3 regions of the Streptomyces sp. NPDC050842 genome follow, and region 3 is predicted to be linked to each of the others. Evidence: riboswitches for the same ligand, from Rfam matches in the RefSeq annotation. Region 3 holds a riboswitch; each other region holds the start of a gene.

Region 1 (6,978 bases), on a different contig from region 3:
CGAGCACCTCAGGAAGGAGTACGGCCTCTCGTCCGCCTCGGCCCGTACTCGCCGCTGGACGCCACCGGCCGCCACGGTCTCCCCGTGATCCCCGTGCTGTGTGTGCTGCCTGTGCTGCTCGTGATCCCCGCGCCCCCGCCGCTCGGGCGGGGGCGCGGGGATTCCCTGGCCCTACGGCACGGTCAGGGGGTGGCGAGTTCCGCGCGGACGGTGCGGGCCGCCGCGACCAGGTTCTCCAGGGAGGCGCGGGTCTCGGGCCAACCTCGGGTCTTCAGACCGCAGTCGGGGTTGACCCAGAGCCGCTCGGCGGGGATGGCTTCGAGGCCGGTGCGGAGCAGTTCGGCGGCCTCGTGGGCGCTCGGGACGCGCGGGGAGTGGATGTCGTAGACGCCGGGTCCCGCCTCGCGCGGGTAGCCGTGCGCGGCGAGTTCGCGGGCGACCTGCATGTGGGAGCGGGCGGCCTCCAGGCTGATGACGTCGGCGTCGAGGTCGTCGATGGCCTGCACGATGTCGCCGAACTCGGCGTAGCACATGTGGGTGTGGATCTGGGTCTCCGGGCGCACTCCGGCGGTCGTGAGGCGGAACGCCTCCGTCGCCCACGCCAGGTACGTCCTGTGGTCGGCGGTGCGCAGCGGCAGGGTCTCGCGGAGAGCCGGCTCGTCCACCTGGATGACCGAAGTGCCCGCTGCCTCCAGGTCGTTCACCTCGTCGCGCAGGGCGAGGGCTACCTGCCGGGCCGTGTCGGCGAGGGGCTGGTCGTCCCGGACGAAGGACCAGGCCAGCATGGTGACCGGTCCGGTGAGCATGCCCTTGACGGGCTTGGCGGTGAGGGACCGGGCGTACGCCGTCCAGCGGACGGTCATCGGTGCGGGCCGGGAGATGTCGCCGGCGAGGACGGGCGGCCGGACGTAGCGGGTGCCGTAGGACTGGACCCAGCCGTGGCGCGTGGCCAGGTAGCCCGTGAGCTGTTCGGCGAAGTACTGGACCATGTCGTTGCGTTCGGGTTCGCCGTGGACCAGGACGTCGAGGCCGGTCTTCTCCTGGAAGGCGATCACTTCCCGGATCTCGGACCTGATGCGCTCCTCGTAGCCGGCGGTGTCGATCCGCCCGGCCCGCAGGTCGGCCCGCGCGGTCCGCAGCTCCGCGGTCTGCGGGAACGAGCCGATGGTCGTGGAGGGGAGCAACGGAAGCCGGAGGGCGGCGTGTTGGGAGTTCGCCCGCTTGGCGTACGGCTGGGAGCGGCGGGTGTCGGCGGTGGTGACGGCGTCGGCGCGGGAGCGAACGGCCGGGTCGTGGGTGATGGGGGAGCGGGCGCGCGAGGCGAGGTCGGCGCGGTTGGCGGCGAGTTCGCCGGTGATGGCGCCGGTGCCCTGCGAGAGTCCCTTCGCGAGGGTGACGATCTCGTCGGTCTTCTGGCGGGCGAAGGCGAGCCAGCGCAGGATCTGCGGATCGATGTCGCGTTCCGCGGCGGCGTCGAGCGGGACGTGCAGCAGGGAGCAGGAGGCCGCCACGTCGACGCGGTCGGCGAGACCGAGGAGGGTGCCGAGCGTGGTGAGCGACGCGGTCAGGTCGTTGACCCAGATGTTGCGGCCGTTGACCACTCCCGCGACGAGTCGCTTGCCGGGCAGGCCGCCGACGGCGGCGAGCGCGTCCAGGTTGGCGGCCGCCCGCTCGGTGAAGTCGAGGGCCAGCCCCTCGACCGGCGCCTTGGCCAGCACCGGGAGGGCGTCGCCGAGCCGGTCGAAGTAGGAGGCGACCAGGAGCTTCGGCCGGTCCGTGAGGCCGCCGAGGTCGCGGTAGGCGCGTGCGGCGGTGTTCAGTTCCGCCGGGGTGCGGTCCTGGACGAGGGCGGGCTCGTCGAGCTGCACCCAGTCGGCGCCCGCCGCGCGGAGGTCGGCGAGGACCTCGGCGTACACCGGAAGCAGCCGGTCGAGGAGGGTGAGCGGATCGAAGTCGGCCGCCACGCCGGGCGCCGGCTTGGCGAGAAGCAGGTAGGTGACGGGTCCGACCAGGACGGGCCGGGCGCCGAGGCCCAGGTCGAGGGCTTCCCTGAGGCCCGTGACCTGCTGGGAGGAGTCGGCCGCGAAGACCGTGTCAGGACCCAACTCCGGGACAAGATAGTGGTAGTTGGTGTCGAACCACTTGGTCATCTCCAGCGGTGCGACGTCCTGGGTGCCACGTGCCATGGCGAAGTACCCGTCGAGCGGATCCGCCGCGACGGCGGCCCGGTGGCGGGCGGGGATCGCGCCGACCATGACGGTGGTGTCGAGGACGTGGTCGTAGTACGAGAAGTCGCCGGTGGGGACCTCGTCGATACCGGCGGCGGCGAGCTGCCGCCAGGTGGTGCGGCGCAGGTCGGCGGCGGTGGTCCGGAGGGCGTCGGCGGTGACGCGGCCCTGCCAGTAGCCCTCGACGGCCTTCTTCAGTTCCCGGTCGGCGCCCTGGCGGGGGTAGCCGTACAGGGTGGCCTGCGCTGCCGCGGCTGCGGACTTGGTGGTCACGGAGATCTCCTTCGCGAGATGAATCCCTGAGATCCCGGTGACGGGACGAGGGCACGAAGGGGTGACGGAACGGACGGCGCGACCCGGCGCGGTGCGACGCGGTCGTCCTTCTCGCTCTGTACGCCGACCCGCCCACGAGGTCACCGGAACATCCGCGCGCGGAATCGTCCGCGTGCGGGCAACGGGCAGGTCTTCGGACTCGCGGGCACGTCCTCACGGGGGAGGACACCTAATGGCCGTCGCTTCCCAGACCCTTCCCGGGCCCAGTGCTGATGACGGCGGTCGTTCCCGCTCACCGCTGCGGGGCAGTCCCGGATTCCCACCGGGTTCCCTCTTACGACGCGTCCCGTCCGGCTGACGGGGGCGAACCAGCTGCACCCGCAGCGTAGCCCGGTCCTCGCGGTCTGTGCACGCAAAGGGGACTCCGGGGCCCCATCAGGCCCCGGAGTCCGTCAGGTCACGTCGTGCTCAGGCGCCGCAGAGGGACACCGTCCGTACGTAGCCGCCGAGGTTCTCGTCGTCCGTGCCCAGCAGGGTGTCCGTGGAGTCGGGCAGGCACTCCACCGCCTCGATCTTGTACTGGGGGTACGTCCCGAGCACGGTCGGGGAGGCCGCGAGCGAGACCCGTACCCGGCCCGTCGCCGAGATCGTCACCCGGCCGGCGTCGCTCACCGCGGAGTCGAACGGGCCGTCGTCGCCGGCGTCCGCCGCCGAACCCACGACGAGCCGGCCGGCGGCGGTCACCGCGATGTCGGAGATGTGCCGCGTGCCTGCGTCGTCCGGGTGCGTCGACCGGTAGGTCCGGTTCGTCACCGCGCCGAACAGCGGCTGCCCCCACGCGGCGAACGTCAGCGGCGCCGCGTACAGGGTGGCGGGACGGTCCGGGCCGGTACCCCGGTCCGCCCACAGGGCGGCGAGCTTCCCGTTCTGCGCGACGAGCGCGAAGCTCTCGAAGTCGTCGCCCTCGCCGATCGCCGGCAGCGGCGTGTAGTCGACGACCGTCGCCGTGGACCCGGCGACCTTCACACGGAAGAGGACGCCGCGGCTGGTCAGCGCCAGGTACTCGCCCGGCATCCCGGGGATGGCCTCGATGGCCTCGAGGTCGACCGGCTCCGGCCCGTCCCAGGTCAGTGGGGAGACGGTGTCGGAGCCTTCCCGGTGGGTGATCCGGGAAAGCCGCTGCTGGCCCGAGCGCTTGTTGTCGTGCACGGCCAGGACGCGCACGCCGGTTCCGTCCTCGGTAGTGCCCTCGTACGCGAGACCGCTGACACCGCTGCGGGCGTCGGCACCGACCTTCTGCCATTCCCCGGCGGCGCCTGCCGGGGCGGAGCCGAGCGTCGTCAGCAGCGCGGTCGCCGCGGTGAGCCAGGCCATGCGCTGCAACATCGGGAGTTTCACGGGAGTCGCTTGCCTTCTCTGTCCGACAGACGCGAGGTCACGCGCCGGACGTCAGGCTATTGATCTTGGTCGGGAAGTCCCCAGTGCCCTGTGCCCCGTTCGCCGGAGCGTGCGGTCGGACGTGGACGGCGCGCGGTCGGTATCGCGCGCCCCTTCCGGATCTCAGCGAGCCGCGCGCACGTCCGCTCGCGGCTCGGCCGGTCCGCGCAACGGCAGCGTCCGGCTGAGGACGAGGTTCGTGGTCGTACTCCCGAACTGCGCCAGCGCGTCGACCAGCTCCTCCAGATGGGACATCGACGTGGCCGCCACCTTCAGGACGTAGCAGTCGTCCCCGGTGGTACGCAGACACTCCAGGAACTCCGGGCGCTCACCGAGCAGCCGGCGCAACGGCTCGTGCCGTGTCCCCGGGTACTTCAGCCGGACCACCGCGAGCACCGGGTAGCCGGTCCGCTCCAGGTCCACCTCCGCCCGGAACCCCGTGATCACCTCGGCGTCCTCCAACCGCCGCACCCGCTCCTTGGTCGCCGACGCGCTCAGGTTCACCCGCCGCGCCAACTCCGTGTACGCGATCCGGCCGTCCTTCTGGAGTTCCCTCAGGATCGCCCAGTCCGTCGCGTCGAGGGTCTCGGTCATCCGGCCAGATTACCGGCGGATCCACGGCCGAAGGGCCCCGGAACAGGCGGGAAGCCCTTCTGCGGGCCCCGGCCGCCTGGCTAGCCTCGTTCTCGTGAAGATCGGAGTCAACATCCTCAACTTTGGACCCGGCACCGACCCCGGAGTCCTGCGGAACTGGGCCCGGACCGTGGAAGGCCTGGGTTACGACCTCCTGATGGTCTCGGACCACATCGCCGTCACACCCGACGTCGCCGAGCGCTATCCGGCACCCTTCTACGAGCCGTTCACCACCCTCTCCTGGCTGGCCGGCCTCACCACCCGCGTCCGGCTCGGCACGACCGTGCTCATCGCGCCCTACCGGCACCCGCTGCTCACCGCCCGGATGGCGGCCAACCTCGATCAGCTGAGCGGTGGACGGCTCGTCCTCGGCGTGGGCGTGGGCTGGGCGCGACAGGAGTTCGCCGCCCTCGGGATCCCCTTCGAGCGCCGTGGCCGGCTGACCGACGAGCACCTGCGGGGCGTCCGGGAGGCGTGGGCGAACACCGCGGACTACGGGGAGAGGAGGATTCCGGTGTGGGTCGGCGGCAACAGCGACGCGGGGGTGCGGCGAGCCGTACGGCTCGGGGACGCCTGGCATCCGCTGCGCCCCACCCTGCCGTGGCTGCGCGAGGGCGCCGACCGGCTGAAGGCCACCGCGGAGGAGCTGCGGCTCCCCGTGCCGGCGCTGGCCCCGCGGATCGCCCTCCAGGTCACCGCGGCACCGGTCACCGGCGCGGACCGGCTCGCGGGGCACGGCACGCTCGACCAGATCCTCGACGACCTCGACCGACTGCGGCTGCTTGGCGCCGAGTCCGTCGTCCTCGACCCGTACGCAGGGAATCCGAGTGAGACACACCACCCGGAAAAGGCCTGGCAGGTACTCACCGCCGTGGCAGGGTCCCTTTCCCTGTCCCACGACTGAACGGAGCCATCGCATGATCACTCACGACGACCACACCCTCCTCCGCCGGGCCATCGCGCTCGCGGCCAAGGCGAAGGACGGCGGCGACCCGCCCTTCGGCTCGCTGCTCGCGGCACCGGACGGGACGGTGCTGGCGGAGGAGTACAACACCACCCTCACCGACCGCGACATCACCGCGCACCCCGAACTGAAGCTGGCGCGCTGGGCCGCGCGGGAGCTGGACGCGGCCACGGCGGCGGAGACCACGATGTACACCAGCTGCGAGCCCTGCGGGATGTGCGAGCCCGTCATCCGGCTGGCGGGGCTGCGGCGGGTGGTGTTCGCCCTCTCCGGCGAACAACTCCTGGACATCAGGCCGGCCGGCGGCAAGCCGCCCGTACCGCAGGACGGCCCCGCGCTGCTCGACGAGGTCCGGGCCGTCGTCGAGGGGTACTACCGCTGACCGACGGGCCGTCGGCCGTCAGCAGCCGGGGACGCCACCCGACCTCCCGGGCCAGGTCCGGCCGGGCGGCCCCGCGCGGTGACCCGGGAACCGTCTGTTAGGTTCCGTTGGCCCGTGAGTTCGCCCGGTCGAGAGGAAGAGTCGCACGATGGCCGTCATCCACCACACCACGATGCAGCCCACCAAGATGGAGCTGCTCGCCTCGTGGCTGCCCACCCGTGACTGGTACGCCGGTCGGGAGGGCGGGCCGAGCCCGGCGAGGGCCGGAGGGTTCCGGCTCGACGACCCGGCCGGCGAGGTGGGGATCGAGTTCATGGTGGTGACCGACGGGGCGGAGGAGGGGGCTGCCGCCTACCTGGTGCCCATGACCTACCGCGGGGCTCCGCTGGAGGGCGCCGACCACGCACTCATCGGCACGTCCGAGCACGGCGTCCTGGGCACCCGCTGGATCTACGACGGAGCCCACGACCCCGTCCTCGTCGGGCAGTTGTACGCCCTGCTGCGGGGGCGCGCGGTGGCGCAGGCCCAGTCCGTGAACGACACGCCCGACCTCACGGTCTCCGCCTCCCTCGCCCTGGGCGGTACCGAGGGCGCGGGAGACGGCGCGGAGCTCGTACGGGTCACGGAGGGCGCCGATCACACCGAGGTGGTGGTACGGACGTCCGGCGACGAGACCGCCCGACTGGCCCTGCGCGTACGGCGCGTGCTGCGCGCCACGGGTGGCTCGGACGGCTCGGACGGTGTCTCCGAGCTCGGAGGCGTCACCGCCGAGTGGACCCGGCCGGACGGGACGACCGCCCGGGGCACGTTCACCGTGGTGGAGGGCGCGCTCTAGACCCAGTTGACCTCCGCGCGGGCGAGCAGGGGGTCGTCGACCAGCTCCCACAGCGGGACCGCGAGGTTTCCGCTGCGGTAGCGGCCACCGAAGTGCAGGCCGAGGACGCGGTGGTCGGCGAGGTCGAGGACGGGGGAGCCGCTGTTGCCGCCCAGCGTCGAGCAGTCGTGCTTCATCACCAGGCTGCCGGGGGTGAACTCGGTGGCCGCGCCCGGCTGGAGCCGTT
Region 2 (6,978 bases), on a different contig from region 3:
GTCGCCGCCAGTTCGAACGCGCCCTTGTAGCCGTGGCGGCGCATCGCCTCGATCCAGCGCGGGTTGACCACGCGGGCGCGGAAGACGCGGGAGGTCTCCTCGACCAGCGTGCGCGTGCGGACCGTCTCCGGGCGGGTGGAGTCGCCGATGTACGCCTCGGGGGCCGTGCCCTTCAGCGCGCGGACGGTCGCCACCATGCCGCCGTGGTACTGGAAGTAGTCGTCCGAGTCGGCGATGTCGTGCTCGCGGGTGTCCGTGTTCTTAGCGGCCACCGCGATGCGCTTGTACGCCGTCTCCATCTCGGCGCGCGCCGGGCGGCCTTCGAGGCCTCGGCCGTAGGCGTAGCCGCCCCACACCGTGTAGACCTCCGCGAGGTCGGCGTCCGTGCGCCAGTCGCGGCTGTCGATCAGCTGGAGGATGCCCGCGCCGTACGTTCCCGGCCGGGAGCCGAAGATACGGGTCGTCGCGCGCCGCTCGTCGCCGTGCTCGGCCAGGTCCGCCTGCGCGTGCGCCCGGACGTAGTTGTCCGCGGCCGGTTCGTCGAGGGCTGCCACGAGGCGTACCGCGTCGTCCAGGAGGGCGATGACGTGCGGGAACGCGTCTCGGAAGAAGCCCGAGATGCGGAGGGTGACGTCGACACGCGGGCGGTTCAGTTCGGCGAGGGGGATGGCCTCCAGGCCGTTCACCCGGCGCGAGGCGTCGTCCCAGAGCGGGCGGACGCCCAGCAGGGCCAGCGCCTCGGCCACGTCGTCGCCGGCGGTCCGCATCGCGCTCGTACCCCAGAGGGAAAGACCGACGGAGGTCGGCCACTCGCCGTTGTCCGTGCGGTAGCGCTCCAGGAGCGAGTCGGCGAGGGCCTGGCCCGTCTCCCACGCGAGGCGGGAGGGCACGGCCTTCGGGTCGACCGAGTAGAAGTTGCGGCCCGTCGGCAGGACGTTGACCAGGCCGCGGAGCGGGGAGCCGGACGGACCCGCCGGGACGAAGCCGCCGTTCAGGGCGTGGACCGCGTGGGTCAGTTCGTCCGTCGTGGCCGCCAGGCGGGGGACCACCTGCTCGCAGGCGAAGCGGAGGACCGCCTGCACCTCCGGACCATAGGTGGTGGGGACGGCGTCGACGGACCAGCCCGCCGCCTCCATCGTCTCCACCAGCTCGCGCGCCTTCGCCTCCGCCTCGTCGGCCGTGGTGCGGGTCGCCGCCGACTCGTCCAGGCCCAGCGCCTCGCGCAGGCCCGGCAGCGCCTGCGTACCGCCCCAGATCTGGCGGGCGCGGAGGATCGAGAGGACCAGGTTGACGCGGGCCTCGCCCTCCGGCGCGCCGCCCAGGACGTGCAGGCCGTCGCGGATCTGGGCGTCCTTGACCTCGCACAGCCAGCCGTCGACGTGCAGCAGGAAGTCGTCGAAGCCGTCGTCCTCCGGCCGGTCCTGGAGCCCCAGGTCGTGGTCCAGCTTGGCCGCCTGGATCAGCGTCCAGATCTGGGCGCGGATCGCGGGCAGCTTCGACGGGTCCATCGAGGAGATCTGCGCGTACTCGTCGAGCAGCTGCTCCAGGCGCGCGATGTCGCCGTACGACTCGGCGCGCGCCATCGGCGGCACCAGGTGGTCGACGAGGGTCGCGTGCACGCGCCGCTTGGCCTGCGTGCCCTCGCCCGGGTCGTTGACGAGGAAGGGGTAGATCAGGGGGATGTCGCCCAGTGCCGCGTCGGGGCCGCAGGCGGCGGACAGGCCGGCGTTCTTGCCGGGCAGCCACTCCAGGTTGCCGTGCTTGCCCAGGTGGACCATGGCGTCGGCGCCGAAGCCGCCGTCCTCGGCGCGGGCGGCGATCCAGCGGTAGGCGGCCAGGTAGTGGTGCGACGGCGGGAGATCGGGGTCGTGGTAGATCGCGATCGGGTTCTCGCCGAAGCCGCGCGGCGGCTGGATGAGGATCAGCAGGTTCCCGCGGCGCAGGGCGGCGAGCACGATGTCGCCCTCCGGGTTGCGGGAGCGGTCGAGGAACATCTCGCCGGGCGCCGGGCCCCAGTGCTCCTCGACGTGCGTACGGAGCTCCTCGGGCAGGGTCGCGTACCAGCGCTTGTAGTCGGCGGCCGGGATGCGGACGGGGTTGCGCGCGAGCTGCTCCTCCGTCAGCCAGTCCTGGTCGTGGCCACCGGCGTCGATGAGGGCGTAGATCAGCTCGTCGCCGTCGCCGGAGATCAGGCCGGGGAGGTCCTCGGCCGGGCCGAAGTCGTAGCCCTCCGCGATCAGGCGGCGGAGGAGGGAGACGGCGGAGGCGGGGGTGTCCAGGCCGACCGCGTTGCCGATGCGGGAGTGCTTCGTCGGGTACGCGGAGAGGACGAGCGCCAGCTTCTTCTCGGCGTTCGGGATGTGGCGGAGCCGGGCGTGGCGGACGGCGATCCCGGCGACGCGGGCCGCGCGCTCGGCGTCCGCGACGTACGCAGGAAGCCCGTCCGCGTCGATCTCCTTGAAGGAGAACGGGACGGTGATGAGGCGGCCGTCGAACTCGGGCACGGCGACCTGGCTGGCCGCGTCCAGCGGCGACAGGCCTTCGTCGTTCTCCTCCCAGTTCTCGCGCGAACCGGTCAGGCACAGCGCCTGGAGGATCGGCACGTCGAGCCCGGCGAGCGCGCCCGCGTCCCAGGCCTCCTCGTCGCCGCCGGCCTGCGCCTCGGCGGGCTTGGTGCCGCCCGCCGCGAGGACGGTGGTGACGATCGCGTCGGCGGTACGGAGCCGGTCGAGCAGCTCCGCCTCGGGGGCGCGCAGGGACGCCACGTACAGGGGGAGGGCCTGGGCGCCGGTGTCCTCGATCGCCGCGCAGAGGGTTTCCACGAAGGCGGTGTTCCCGCTCATGTGGTGGGCGCGGTAGTAGAGCACCGCGATCGTCGGGCCGGTCGTGTGACGGGCCGTGCGCTCCAGGGGGCCCCAGGTGGGGGCCGGCGCCGGGGCCTCGAAGCCGTGGCCGGTGAGGAGGACGGTGTCGGAGAGGAAGCGGGCCAGCTGCTCCAGGTTCCCGGGGCCGCCGTGCGCGAGGTAGGCGTGCGCCTCGGTGGCGACGCCGACGGGGACGGTCGAGGTCTCCATCAGCTGGGCGTCGGGGGCCTGTTCGCCGCTGAGCACGACGACCGGCTTCCCGGTGGCGCGGATCGCGTCGATCCCCTCCTCCCAGGAGCGGATGCCGCCCAGAAGGCGGACGACGACGAGTTCGACGCCGTCGAGGAGGGCGGGGAGTTCGGCGAGGGGCAGCCGGGAGGGGTTGGCGAAGCGGTACTCCACCGGGCCGCCGGCCCCCTCGGCCGAGGCGGCGTTCGCCGCGCGGGCACTGAGCAGGTCGGTGTCGGAGTGCGACAGCAGCAGAAGCATGGCGTGCGCAGGCCCTTCCTCGGGGTTGTCCGCGCCCCGGGTGGTCGTGTGGGTTGGGGCCTCCCCTGCTCGAGCGAAGCCGAGAGCTTGGGGAAGGGAGTTCCTGACTCACCCGTGCCATCGCTGGTACGGGCTCACAGTGGCGGGACCGCGCCGGATTCTCACCGGGCTTCCTCCCCGGGGTCCTGGGACCCCATGCCGATCTGCATCCTAGATCGTGGCGTCGGCGGGGCGGGGCGGGGCGGGGAGTCGGCCGGATCACACTCGGTGGTGGCCCGGTTCCCCGTGGGTATGCTCGCCGCCATGCCGCCCACCCCACCCCCGACGCCCGAACGGGACGAAGCTCGCATACGGGACCGTGGCGACGCCTGCCCCGGGGCGCTGCGCCTGCATGCCGCCGACGACGGCCGGCTGGCCCGACTGCGGCTGCCCGCAGGGCGCTTGACGGCACGTCAGGTGGCAGCGCTTGCGGACGCGGCGGAGATCCTCGGCGACGGGCGGATCAGCATCACGTCCCGGGGGAACGCGGAGCTGCGCGGCCTCGCGGACGACTGCGGGGCGGAACTCGCCGCGCTGCTCGCGGAAGCGGGCCTGCTGCCCTCCCCCACCCACGAGCGCGTCCGCAACATCGCGGCCTCCCCGGCCGCCGGCCTCGACGGACTCGGCGGCCCCGAGGTCCAGTTGTGGGCCCGTGAGCTGGACACCCTGCTGTGCGCCGAGCCCTGGGCGGCGGCGCTTTCCGGCCGTTTCCTGTTCGTCCTCGACGACGGGCGCGGAGACGTGGCGGGCCTCGGCGGCGATGTGACCTTGGTCGCAGTGGAGCCGGGGCCGGCTGACCCTTCCGGATCCGCGCTGCTGTACGTGGGCGGGAGGGCCTTCCGGGTCGGCGGGGCCGACGCGCCCCGGGCCGCCCTCGCCGCCGCCGGGGCTTTCCTGGACGCCGCCCGCGAGGCCGGGAACGGGGCCTGGCGGGTGCGGGAGCTGCCGGAGGGGTGCGCCCCGGACACGGCGGGCGCGCTGGACCGCGCGGGGATCGCGGCGGAGCCCGTACCCACGCCACACCTCCTTCCCCACCTCCCCGATGGCGCGCCCCTCGCCCCCGGGCCCCTCGGCGCCACCGCCCTGTACGTCCTGGCGCCCCTCGGCCGCCTCACCGCCGCCCAACTGCGCGCCCTGCTTCCCGCCGAGGAGGTACGGCTGACGCCGTGGCGCGGTGCGGTCGTCGTCGGGGCGGCGGCGGGCCGCCAGGACCACGACCGGCTCGCGGCCCTCGCCGCCGCCGGGCTGATCACCCGGCCCGACTCACCCTGGGCGGGCGTCAGCGCCTGCACCGGGCGCCCCGGGTGCGCCAAGTCCCTCGCGGACGTCCGCGAGGACGCGGCCCCGGGGTCCGCCCTCGGCCTCCCCCGCGGCCTCCACCTCCCCGTCCACTTCTCCGGGTGCGAGCGCCGCTGCGGGCACCCGCACGGCACCTGGGTCGACGTCGTCGCCACCGCCGACGGCGCCTACCTGGTGGACGGCGTCCCCACCCCCCGTACCGCCCTGCCCGACGCAGTGACCACGGCCCGCACGACCACAGCCACCACGACGACGAGATGAGCGAGAGCACCAGGATGTTCGACTACGAGAAGGACGGGGCGGAGATCTACCGCAGGTCCTTTGCCACGATCCGCGCCGAGGCGGAGCTCGCGGGCCTGCCCGCCGACGTCGCCCAGGTGGCGGTCCGGATGATCCACGCCTGCGGCATGACCGACCTCGTCCAGGACATCGCGTACTCCCCCCAGGTCGCCGCGAACGCCCGCGAGGCCCTGCGCGCCGGCGCCCCGATCCTCTGCGACGCGCAGATGGTCGCCAGCGGCGTCACCCGCAAGCGGCTGCCCGCCGACAACGAGGTGATCTGCACGCTCTCCGACCCGGCCGTGCCGGGCCTCGCCGCCGACCTCGGCACCACCCGCTCCGCCGCCGCGCTCGAACTGTGGCGGGACCGCCTCGAAGGCTCCGTCGTCGCCATCGGCAACGCCCCCACCGCCCTCTTCCACCTCCTGGAGATGATCGCGAAGGGCGCCGGCAGGCCGGCCGCCGTCCTCGGCATCCCGGTCGGCTTCATCGGCGCCGCCGAGTCCAAGGACGCGCTCGCCGCGAACACCCTGGACCTCGACTACCTCGTCGTACGGGGCCGGCGCGGCGGCAGCGCGATGACCGCCGCCGCGATCAACGCCCTCGCCCACGAAGCGGAGATCCAGGCATGAGCACCGCGCACACGAAGGGCAAGCTGTACGGGGTCGGGCTCGGGCCCGGCGACCCGAACCTGATGACGGTCGCCGCGGTGAAGGCCATCGCCGCCGCCGACGTCGTCGCGTACCACTCGGCCCGCCACGGCCGCTCGATAGCCCGCTCCATCGCCGCCGAGCACATCCGCGAGGACCACGTCGAGGAGCGGCTCATGTACCCGCTCACGGTGGAGACCACGGACCACCCCGGCGGCTACCGGGGCGCCCTGAACGACTTCTACGAGGAGGCCGCGGCCCGCCTCGCCGTCCACCTCGACGCCGGCCGCACGGTCGCCGTCCTCGCCGAGGGCGACCCGCTCTTCTACGGCTCGTACCAGCACATGCACAAGCGGCTCGCGGACCGCTACGACACGACCGTCATCCCCGGCGTCACCTCGGTGAGCGCCGCCGCCGCCCGGCTCGGCGAGCCGCTGTGCGAGGCGGAGGAGGTCCTCACGATCATCCCCGGCACCCTGCCGGAGGACGAGCTGACGGCCCGCCTCGCGGGCACCGACTCGGCGGTCGTGATGAAGCTCGGCCGCACCTTCCCCACCGTGAAGCGCGCCCTGGAGCGGGCGGGCCGGCTCGACGACGCGCGGTACGTGGAGCGGGCGTTCATGGCGGGCGAGCGGACCGGCGACCTCGCCGACATCGACCCGGACTCCGTCCCGTACTTCTCCGTCGCGGTCCTCCCCTCCCGTATCGACCAGGAGCTTCCGGTACGGGAGCGGGGCGAGGTCGTCGTCGTCGGCACGGGCCCGGCCGGCGCGCCCTGGCTGACGCCCGAGTCGCGCGGCGCGCTCGTCAACGCCGACGTCCTCGTCGGCTACACCACCTACCTGGACCGGGTGCCGGAGCTGCGCCCCGGGCAGATCCGGCACGGCTCCGACAACAAGGTCGAGTCGGAGCGGGCCGAGTTCGCGCTCGACCTGGCCAAGCGCGGGCGGAAGGTCGCGGTCGTCTCCGGCGGCGACCCGGGCGTCTTCGCGATGGCCACCGCCGTCCTGGAGGTCGCCTGCGAGCCGGCGTACGCGGACGTTCCCGTACGGGTCCTGCCGGGCGTGACCGCCGCCAACGCGGCCGCCGCGGCGGCGGGCGCCCCGCTCGGCCACGACTACGCCACGATCTCGCTCTCCGACCGGCTCAAGCCGTGGGACGTCATCGAGGCCAGGCTGCGCGCCGCCGCCGGCGCCGACCTGGTCATCGCCCTCTACAACCCGGGCTCCAAGTCCCGTACGCACCAGGTGGCCGCCGCCCGCGACCTCCTGCTCGAACTCCGCTCGCCCGAGACCCCGGTGGTCGTCGCCCGTGACGTCGGCGGCCCCGAGCAGTCGGTGCGCGTCCTCACCCTGAAG
Region 3 (6,978 bases):
TCGGCACCGTCGATGTGGTGCTGGGCCAGCGCTATCACCACCTCCCCGACGCGACACCCCGGGGCATCGAGGTCTCACCGCTGCTCGACGATCCCCTGCTCGTCGTCACCGCAGCCGACCGAGCCGTCGACGGGCCCGTCGCCCTACTGGAGCTGGCCACGCACGATCTGGCCGTGCCGCCGCCGACCACGGACTGCGGACAGGCCATCCTGCACGCCTGTCACCAAGCCGGCTTCACACCCAGGCCCCGCTACGTCACCGCCGACATCGCCGCCCAGCTCACCCTCGCACGGACCGGTCTCGCGACCGCGCTCGTCCCCCGAACCGCCATCGACCCGACCACACCCGGCATCCGCACGGCACCCCTCGAAGGCCACCCGATCCAGCGCCTCCTGTTCGGCGCGACCCGTCACACGGAGGCCGCGAAACCGACGACCACGGCCGTCATCGCAGCACTGCGCACCGCCGCACGACAGGACCACCCCACACACCTCCCGGCGGCCCCTCGACGGTGGTGACCTCCCGGCACCACCCGGTCCCGGTGAGGAGGACTCGCGCGGAAGCGGTCTTGCCCGCATGACGTTCGCAGCGGCAACGTTGATATTGCCCAAGGCGGGAACCGCCACCAAGACACCAGACGTGCGCCCCTCCCTCGAAATCCAAGGAGACACCCATGCGGATGTTGATCAACGTCCCGGAGACCGTCGTGTCCGACGCGCTGCGGGGGATGGCCGCCGCCCACCCCGAGCTGACCGTGGACGTGGAGCGGCGGATCGTCGTGCGGCGGGACGCGCCCGTGGCCGGGAAGGTCGCGCTGGTGTCCGGGGGCGGGTCCGGGCACGAGCCGTTGCACGGCGGGTTCGTGGGGCCCGGGATGCTGTCGGCTGCGTGCCCCGGGGAAATCTTCACGTCGCCGGTGCCCGAGCAGATGGTACGGGCCGCGGCCGCCGTCGACAGCGGTGCCGGGGTGCTGTTCGTCGTCAAGAACTACACCGGCGACGTGCTCAACTTCGAGATGGCGGCGGAGCTCGCCGAGGACGAGGGCATCCAGGTCGCGAAGGTCCTGGTCGACGATGACGTGGCGGTGACCGACAGCCTGTACACGGCGGGGCGGCGCGGGACCGGGGGCACCCTGTTCGTGGAGAAGATCGCGGGGGCCGCCGCCGAGGAAGGCGCCCCGCTGGAACGGGTGGAGGCGATCGCCCGCCAAGTGGACGCGCGCTGCCGGTCCTTCGGGGTCGCGCTGAGTGCGTGCAGCACGCCCGCGAAGGGCAGCCCCACCTTCGATCTCCCCGCCGGCGAGCTGGAGTTGGGCATCGGCATCCACGGCGAGCCGGGCCGCGAGCGACGCGCCATGATGACCTCGCGGGAGATCGCGGACTACGCCGTCGACGCCGTGGTCGAGGACCTGCGCCCGTCCGGTCCGGTGCTCGCGCTGGTCAACGGCATGGGCGCGACCCCGCTGCTCGAACTGTACGGCTTCAACGCCGAGGTGCAGCGGGTGCTGACCGAGCGCCGGATCCCGGTCGCCCGGACGCTCGTCGGGAACTACGTGACGTCGCTCGACATGGCCGGCTGCTCGGTGACCCTGTGCGAGGTGGACGAGGAGCTGCTGCGCTTGTGGGACGCGCCGGTGCAGACGCCCGCGTTGCGCTGGGGTCGGTGAGACAAGGTATGGGAGACGGAGTGGGAGAGGGTGAGGACGCAGGCATGGACGAGACGTTCGGTGCGGACTTCTTCGTGCGGTGGCTGGAGGCGACGGCCGGGGCCGTCGACCGTGAGGCCGACCGGCTCACCGAGCTGGACTCGGCGATCGGCGACGCCGACCACGGCGTCAATCTGAAGCGCGGGTTCGCGGCCGTGGCGGAGCTGCTGGCGAAGGATCCGCCCGCGACGCCCGGAGCGGTGCTCGTCGCCGCGGGACGGCAGCTGATCTCCACGGTGGGCGGAGCTTCGGGACCGCTGTACGGGACACTTCTGCGCCGTACGGGCAAGGCACTGGGCGAGGACGAGCGTGTCGCCCGGGAGCGGCTCGCGGAGGCGTTCGGTGCCGGGGTGGCCGCTGTGGGCCAGTTGGGTGGCGCCCAGGTGGGCGACAAGACGATGCTGGACGCGCTCGTCCCGGCCGTGGAGGGACTGCGGAGCTCCTTCGGTGCGGCGCGCGCGGCGGCCGAGGAGGGCGCCCTCGCGACCGTACCGCTCCGGGCGCGCAAGGGCAGGGCCAGCTATCTCGGCGAGCGGTCGATCGGGCACCAGGACCCGGGGGCGACGTCGTCGGCGCTGTTGTTCGCCGAACTCGCCGCCGCAGCCCGTACGGAGGGCGCCGGGTGAGCGCGACCGCGCCGGTCGGCATCGTGCTGGTCTCGCACAGCGCGGATGTCGCGGCCGCGGTGGCGGCGCTGGCCCAGGGCCTCGCGGGCGGGGGCGGGACCGCGCCGATCCTGCCGGCGGGCGGGCTCCCCGACGGCGGTCTCGGGACGAGCGCCGAGCTGATCCGCGCGGCGGCGGAGGCCGTCGACGGCGGCGCCGGGGTGGCGCTCCTGGTCGACCTCGGCAGTGCGGTCCTGACGGTGAAGGCGCTGCTCGCCGAGGGCGACGCGCTGCCGGAGGGCTCCCGGCTGATCGACGCGCCGTTCGTCGAGGGCGCGGTCGCGGCGCTGGTGACGGCGAGCGCGGGCGGGGATCTCGACGCGGTGGCCTCGGCGGCCTCGGAGGCGTACACCTATCGCAAGCAGTGAGTGACGGCGCCAGGGAGTGAGGGTGTCGACTTGATAGGCAAGCGAGGAGTTGCCTATCCTGGAGTGGTGGCCGACGACCTTTTCAAAGCCTTGGCCGACCCCACCCGCCGCACGATCCTCGACGAGCTCACGGAGAAATCCGGACAGACACTGTTCGAGATCTGTTCGCGGCTGAGCATGAGGCATCAGCTCGGCATCTCGCGCCAGGGGGTCTCCCAGCACCTCGCCGTGCTGGAGGCCGCCGGGCTCGTCGAGACCAGGCGGGAGGGCCGGTACAAGTTCCACGACCTGAACACCGCCCCCCTGCGGCACATCACCGAGCGATGGCCCGTGCCCGACACCCCAGGACCGGAGAAGAGCACCTCATGAAGATCCATCTGACCAGCGTCTTCGTCGACGACCAGGCCAAGGCCGAGCGTTTCTACACCGAGATCCTCGGCTTCGTGAAGAAGCACGACGTCCCGCTGGGCGAGACGGACCGGTGGCTGACGGTCGTCTCGCCCCACGAGCCCGCCGGCACCGAACTCCTCCTGGAGCCCGCCGGCCATCCGGCGGTCAAGCCGTACCGCGACGCGCTGGTCCAGGACGGCATCCCGCTGGCCCAGTTCGCGGTCGACGACGTGCGGGCGGAGTACGCCCGTCTGCGCGGCCTCGGCGTCCACTTCACCCAGGAGCCCCTGGAGATGGGCCCCGTCACCACCGCCGTCTTCGACGACACCTGCGGCAACCTGATCCAGATCGCGACGGAGCCGAAGTAGTACGGAGCAGTGGCGGGCCGGCCGACTGTCGGCCCGCTCCCCCCGTCGTCAGTCCACGACCGCGTCGAGCTCCACCTCGACGAGCCACGCGGGATCGATGAACCGCGAGACCTCGACGAAGGTCGTCACCGGCCGCACCTCCGCGAACCGCTCCCCGTGGGCCCGCGCGGCCTCCTTCCACGAGGTCACGTCGGTGAGCATGACGCGGGTGCGCACGACGTCGTCCAGGGACGCACCCGCCGCCTTCAGCGCCGCCTCGGCGATGTCGAGACACCTGGCGGTCTGGGCGTACACGTCGCCCGGCGCGACGGCGGCCCCGTCGTCGCCGATGGGAGCGGTCCCGGCGACCGCTACGTACGCACCCTTTCGAACGGCCCGGGAAAAGCCGATCTCCGGTTCGAGTGGCGACCCGGAACTGACCCTCTGTCGAACATCACTCACCGCTCCGTGCTCCTCCGCGTTGTAATGCACCTGGTCAACGCACTAGTGTCGCAGGGCCTTGGTGTACGGGAAACCGGTGCAGTACCGGTGCGGCCCTCGCCACTGTGATCGGGAGTTCCGGCTCCACACCCGTGGGAGACCCCCGTGGGCAAGCCACTGGACCGTTGTGGGAGACCACCGCGGTGTGGGAAGGCGGAGTCGGGACGTATGACCGTCAGCCAGGAGACCGGCCAAGGTGCGTTGTCCATCCACGAGGTGCTGGAGAGGGTCTCCCAACCATGCATATAGCCGAGGGGTATCTGCCCCCCGTACACGCCGCCGCCTGGGGCGTCGCGGCCGCTCCGTTTGTCGTCCACGGGGTTCGCGCGCTCACCCGCGAGGTGCGCTCCAACCCCGAGTCCACCCTGCTGCTCGGCGCCTCCGGCGCCTTCACGTTCGTCCTGTCCGCGCTCAAGCTCCCGTCCGTGACGGGCAGTTGCTCGCATCCGACGGGTACGGGTCTGGGCGCGATCCTCTTCCGACCGCCGATCATGGCGGTCCTCGGGACGATCACCCTGCTCTTCCAGGCGCTGCTGCTCGCCCACGGCGGGCTCACCACGCTCGGCGCGAACGCCTTCTCGATGGCGATCGTCGGGCCCTGGGCGGGGTACGGGACCTATCTGCTGGTGCGCCGGTTCGGTGCGCCGCTGATGGTCGCCGTCTTCTTCGGCGCGTTCGTCGCCGACCTGTCCACGTACTGCGTCACGAGCGTCCAGCTCGCGCTGGCCTTCCCCGACCAGGGGAGCGGCATCATGGGCGCCCTGGCCAAGTTCGGTTCCATCTTCGCCGTGACGCAGATCCCGCTGGCGGTGAGCGAGGGCCTGCTCACCGTGCTCGTGATGCGGCTGCTCATGCAGTCCAGCAAGGGCGAGCTGACCCGGCTGGGCGTCCTGACCCGGTCCGCCACGAAGCGACACGAGGAGGCGGCCGCGCGATGAGCTTCACCGTCAGCCGGAACACGAAGATCAACGCCCTGCTGCTGCTCGTCGTCGCCGCGCTCGCGGTGCTGCCGCTCGCGCTGGGGCTCGGCGACCACAAGGAGGAGCCGTTCGCCGGGGCGGACGCGGAGGCGGAGACCGCGATCACGGAGCTCCAGCCGGACTACGAACCGTGGTTCAGCCCCCTGTACGAGCCTCCGTCGGGGGAGATCGAGTCGGCGCTGTTCGCCCTCCAGGCGGCGCTGGGCGCCGGTGTCCTCGCCTACTACTTCGGTGTGCGGCGCGGACGTCGGCAGGGTGAGGCCCGCGCGCTGGCGCAGGCCGGGGATGGTATGGAGAGCGCGGAGGGTGTCGCGCGTGCGGACTCGCGCGTCGACGCCGGGGACAAGGACGCGTAGCCGCCCATGTTGCCGATCGACGCGGCGGCGCACAGCAGTCGCTGGCGCCGCCGCCATCCCGTCGAGAAGGCCCTGCTCGGCTTCGGTCTCACCCTGTGCGCGGTGTGTCTGCCGCCGTGGCCGGGTGCGGTGCTCGTCGCGGCGGCCACGCTCGTGGTCCTGCTCGGCCCGGCCGGGGTGGCGGGCCGTCAGCTGTGGCGGGCGTTCCGCGTGCCGCTCGGGTTCTGCGTCACGGGCGCGGTGCCGCTGCTCTTCGAGGTGGGCGGGGCGCGGGGGTTCGTGGCCCTCGCGCCCGGCGGGCCCGTCCACGCGGGCGAGCTGCTGCTGCGGACCGCCGCCGCCTCGCTGGGGGTGCTGCTCTTCGCGTTCACGACGCCCGTCTCCGACGTGCTCCCCCGGCTCGTCCGTGCGGGGGTGCCCGCTCCCGTGGTGGACGTGGCGCTCGTGATGTACCGGATCATCTTCCTGCTCCTCGACTCCCTGTCCAAGATCCGTCAGGCGCAGGCCGCCCGCCTCGGGCACACCACCCGGGCGGCGACCTGGCGCTCGCTCGCCGGCCTCGGCGCCACGTCGTTCGTGCGCGCCTTCGACCGGGCCCAGCGCCTGCAGTCCGGGCTCGCCGGGCGCGGCTACGACGGGACCCTGCGGGTCCTGGTCCCCGCGGCCGCGGTCTCCCGCCGGTTCCTGGCGACGGCCGGCGGGCTCCTCTGCGGGCTCGTCGCCCTCACCCTCGTACTCGAAAGGTTCCTGCCGTGACGTCTCCGACGACCTCCGCGACGCCCGTCGTGGAGCTGGTGAAGGCGGGTTTCGCCTACGAGGACGGGCCGGCGGTGCTGTCGGACGTGGACTTCGCGGTGCCGGAGGGGCGGGCGATCGCGCTGCTCGGGCGGAACGGCAGCGGCAAGACGACGCTGCTGCGGCTGCTCAGCGGGGGGCTGCGGCGCGGGAGCGGGTCGCTGCTCCTGGACGGGGCGGAGGTGACGTACGACCGGAAGGGGCTGACCCGGCTGCGGACGACCGTGCAGCTCGTGGTGCAGGACCCGGACGACCAGCTGTTCGCGGCCTCGGTCGGCCAGGACGTGTCCTTCGGGCCGATGAACCTGGGACTGCCGGAGGAGGAGGTGCGGCTCCGGGTGCGCGAGGCCCTGGAGGCGCTGGACATCGTGGCCCTGGAGGACCGGCCGACGCATCTGCTGTCGTACGGGCAGCGCAAGCGGGCGGCGATCGCGGGCGCGGTGGCGATGCGGCCCCGGGTGCTGATCATGGACGAGCCGACGGCCGGGCTCGATCCGCACGGCCAGGAGCGGCTGCTCGACGCCCTCGCGCGGCTGCGCGCGTCCGGGACGACGGTGGTGATGGCGACGCACGACGTGGATCTCGCGCTGCGCTGGGCGGACGAGGCGGCGGTGCTCTCCCCCGCCGGGCTGCGGACCGGTCCGGTCGCCGAGCTCCTCGGGGACGACGCCCTGCTCGACGCGGCGCGGCTGCGGCGGCCCTGGGGCACGTCCGTCGCCCGGCTGCTGCGCGCCCACGGGCTGCTCGCCCCGGACGCGCCCGAGCCCCGTACGCCGGAGGAGCTCGACGCCTGGTCGCAGACCGCCCCGGTAGCTACTGAGTAGTACACATCACGTTCCGAACCTTCTGCAACTAGTTGCATAACAGAGAG

Evidence for each region. A riboswitch is a leader RNA that binds a small molecule or an ion and turns the genes downstream of it on or off. The one in region 3 is predicted to bind cobalamin.
Region 1: linked by a shared signal. The riboswitch ahead of metE (5-methyltetrahydropteroyltriglutamate--homocysteine S-methyltransferase) and the one ahead of ACIBG6_RS02995 (energy-coupling factor ABC transporter permease) in region 3 are both predicted to bind cobalamin.
Region 2: linked by a shared signal. The riboswitch ahead of cobN (cobaltochelatase subunit CobN) and the one ahead of ACIBG6_RS02995 (energy-coupling factor ABC transporter permease) in region 3 are both predicted to bind cobalamin.

Annotation. Positions count from the first base shown of each region.
Region 1 covers NZ_JBITGA010000013.1:25,207-32,184, forward strand. The annotation lists gene ACIBG6_RS34390 (oxygenase MpaB family protein) at 1-88, shown strand, start outside; gene metE (5-methyltetrahydropteroyltriglutamate--homocysteine S-methyltransferase) at 183-2,501, opposite strand; cobalamin riboswitch at 2,689-2,838, opposite strand; gene ACIBG6_RS34400 (hypothetical protein) at 2,970-3,875, opposite strand; gene ACIBG6_RS34405 (Lrp/AsnC family transcriptional regulator) at 4,062-4,532, opposite strand; gene ACIBG6_RS34410 (LLM class flavin-dependent oxidoreductase) at 4,627-5,475, shown strand; gene ACIBG6_RS34415 (nucleoside deaminase) at 5,489-5,917, shown strand; gene ACIBG6_RS34420 (1,4-alpha-glucan branching protein) at 6,066-6,752, shown strand; gene ACIBG6_RS34425 (trypsin-like serine peptidase) at 6,749-6,978, opposite strand, start outside.
Region 2 covers NZ_JBITGA010000005.1:430,376-437,353, reverse strand. The annotation lists gene cobN (cobaltochelatase subunit CobN) at 1-3,353, opposite strand, end outside; cobalamin riboswitch at 3,432-3,565, opposite strand; gene ACIBG6_RS18990 (cobalamin biosynthesis protein CobG) at 3,645-4,952, shown strand; gene ACIBG6_RS18985 (precorrin-8X methylmutase) at 4,949-5,602, shown strand; gene cobJ (precorrin-3B C(17)-methyltransferase) at 5,599-6,978, shown strand, end outside.
Region 3 covers NZ_JBITGA010000001.1:672,522-679,499, reverse strand. The annotation lists gene ACIBG6_RS03030 (LysR substrate-binding domain-containing protein) at 1-518, shown strand, start outside; gene dhaK (dihydroxyacetone kinase subunit DhaK) at 674-1,666, shown strand; gene dhaL (dihydroxyacetone kinase subunit DhaL) at 1,711-2,331, shown strand; gene ACIBG6_RS03015 (PTS-dependent dihydroxyacetone kinase phosphotransferase subunit DhaM) at 2,328-2,738, shown strand; gene ACIBG6_RS03010 (ArsR/SmtB family transcription factor) at 2,805-3,107, shown strand; gene ACIBG6_RS03005 (VOC family protein) at 3,104-3,496, shown strand; gene ACIBG6_RS03000 (Rid family hydrolase) at 3,545-3,937, opposite strand; cobalamin riboswitch at 3,952-4,187, shown strand; gene ACIBG6_RS02995 (energy-coupling factor ABC transporter permease) at 4,216-4,914, shown strand; gene ACIBG6_RS02990 (energy-coupling factor ABC transporter substrate-binding protein) at 4,911-5,312, shown strand; gene cbiQ (cobalt ECF transporter T component CbiQ) at 5,319-6,068, shown strand; gene ACIBG6_RS02980 (ATP-binding cassette domain-containing protein) at 6,065-6,931, shown strand.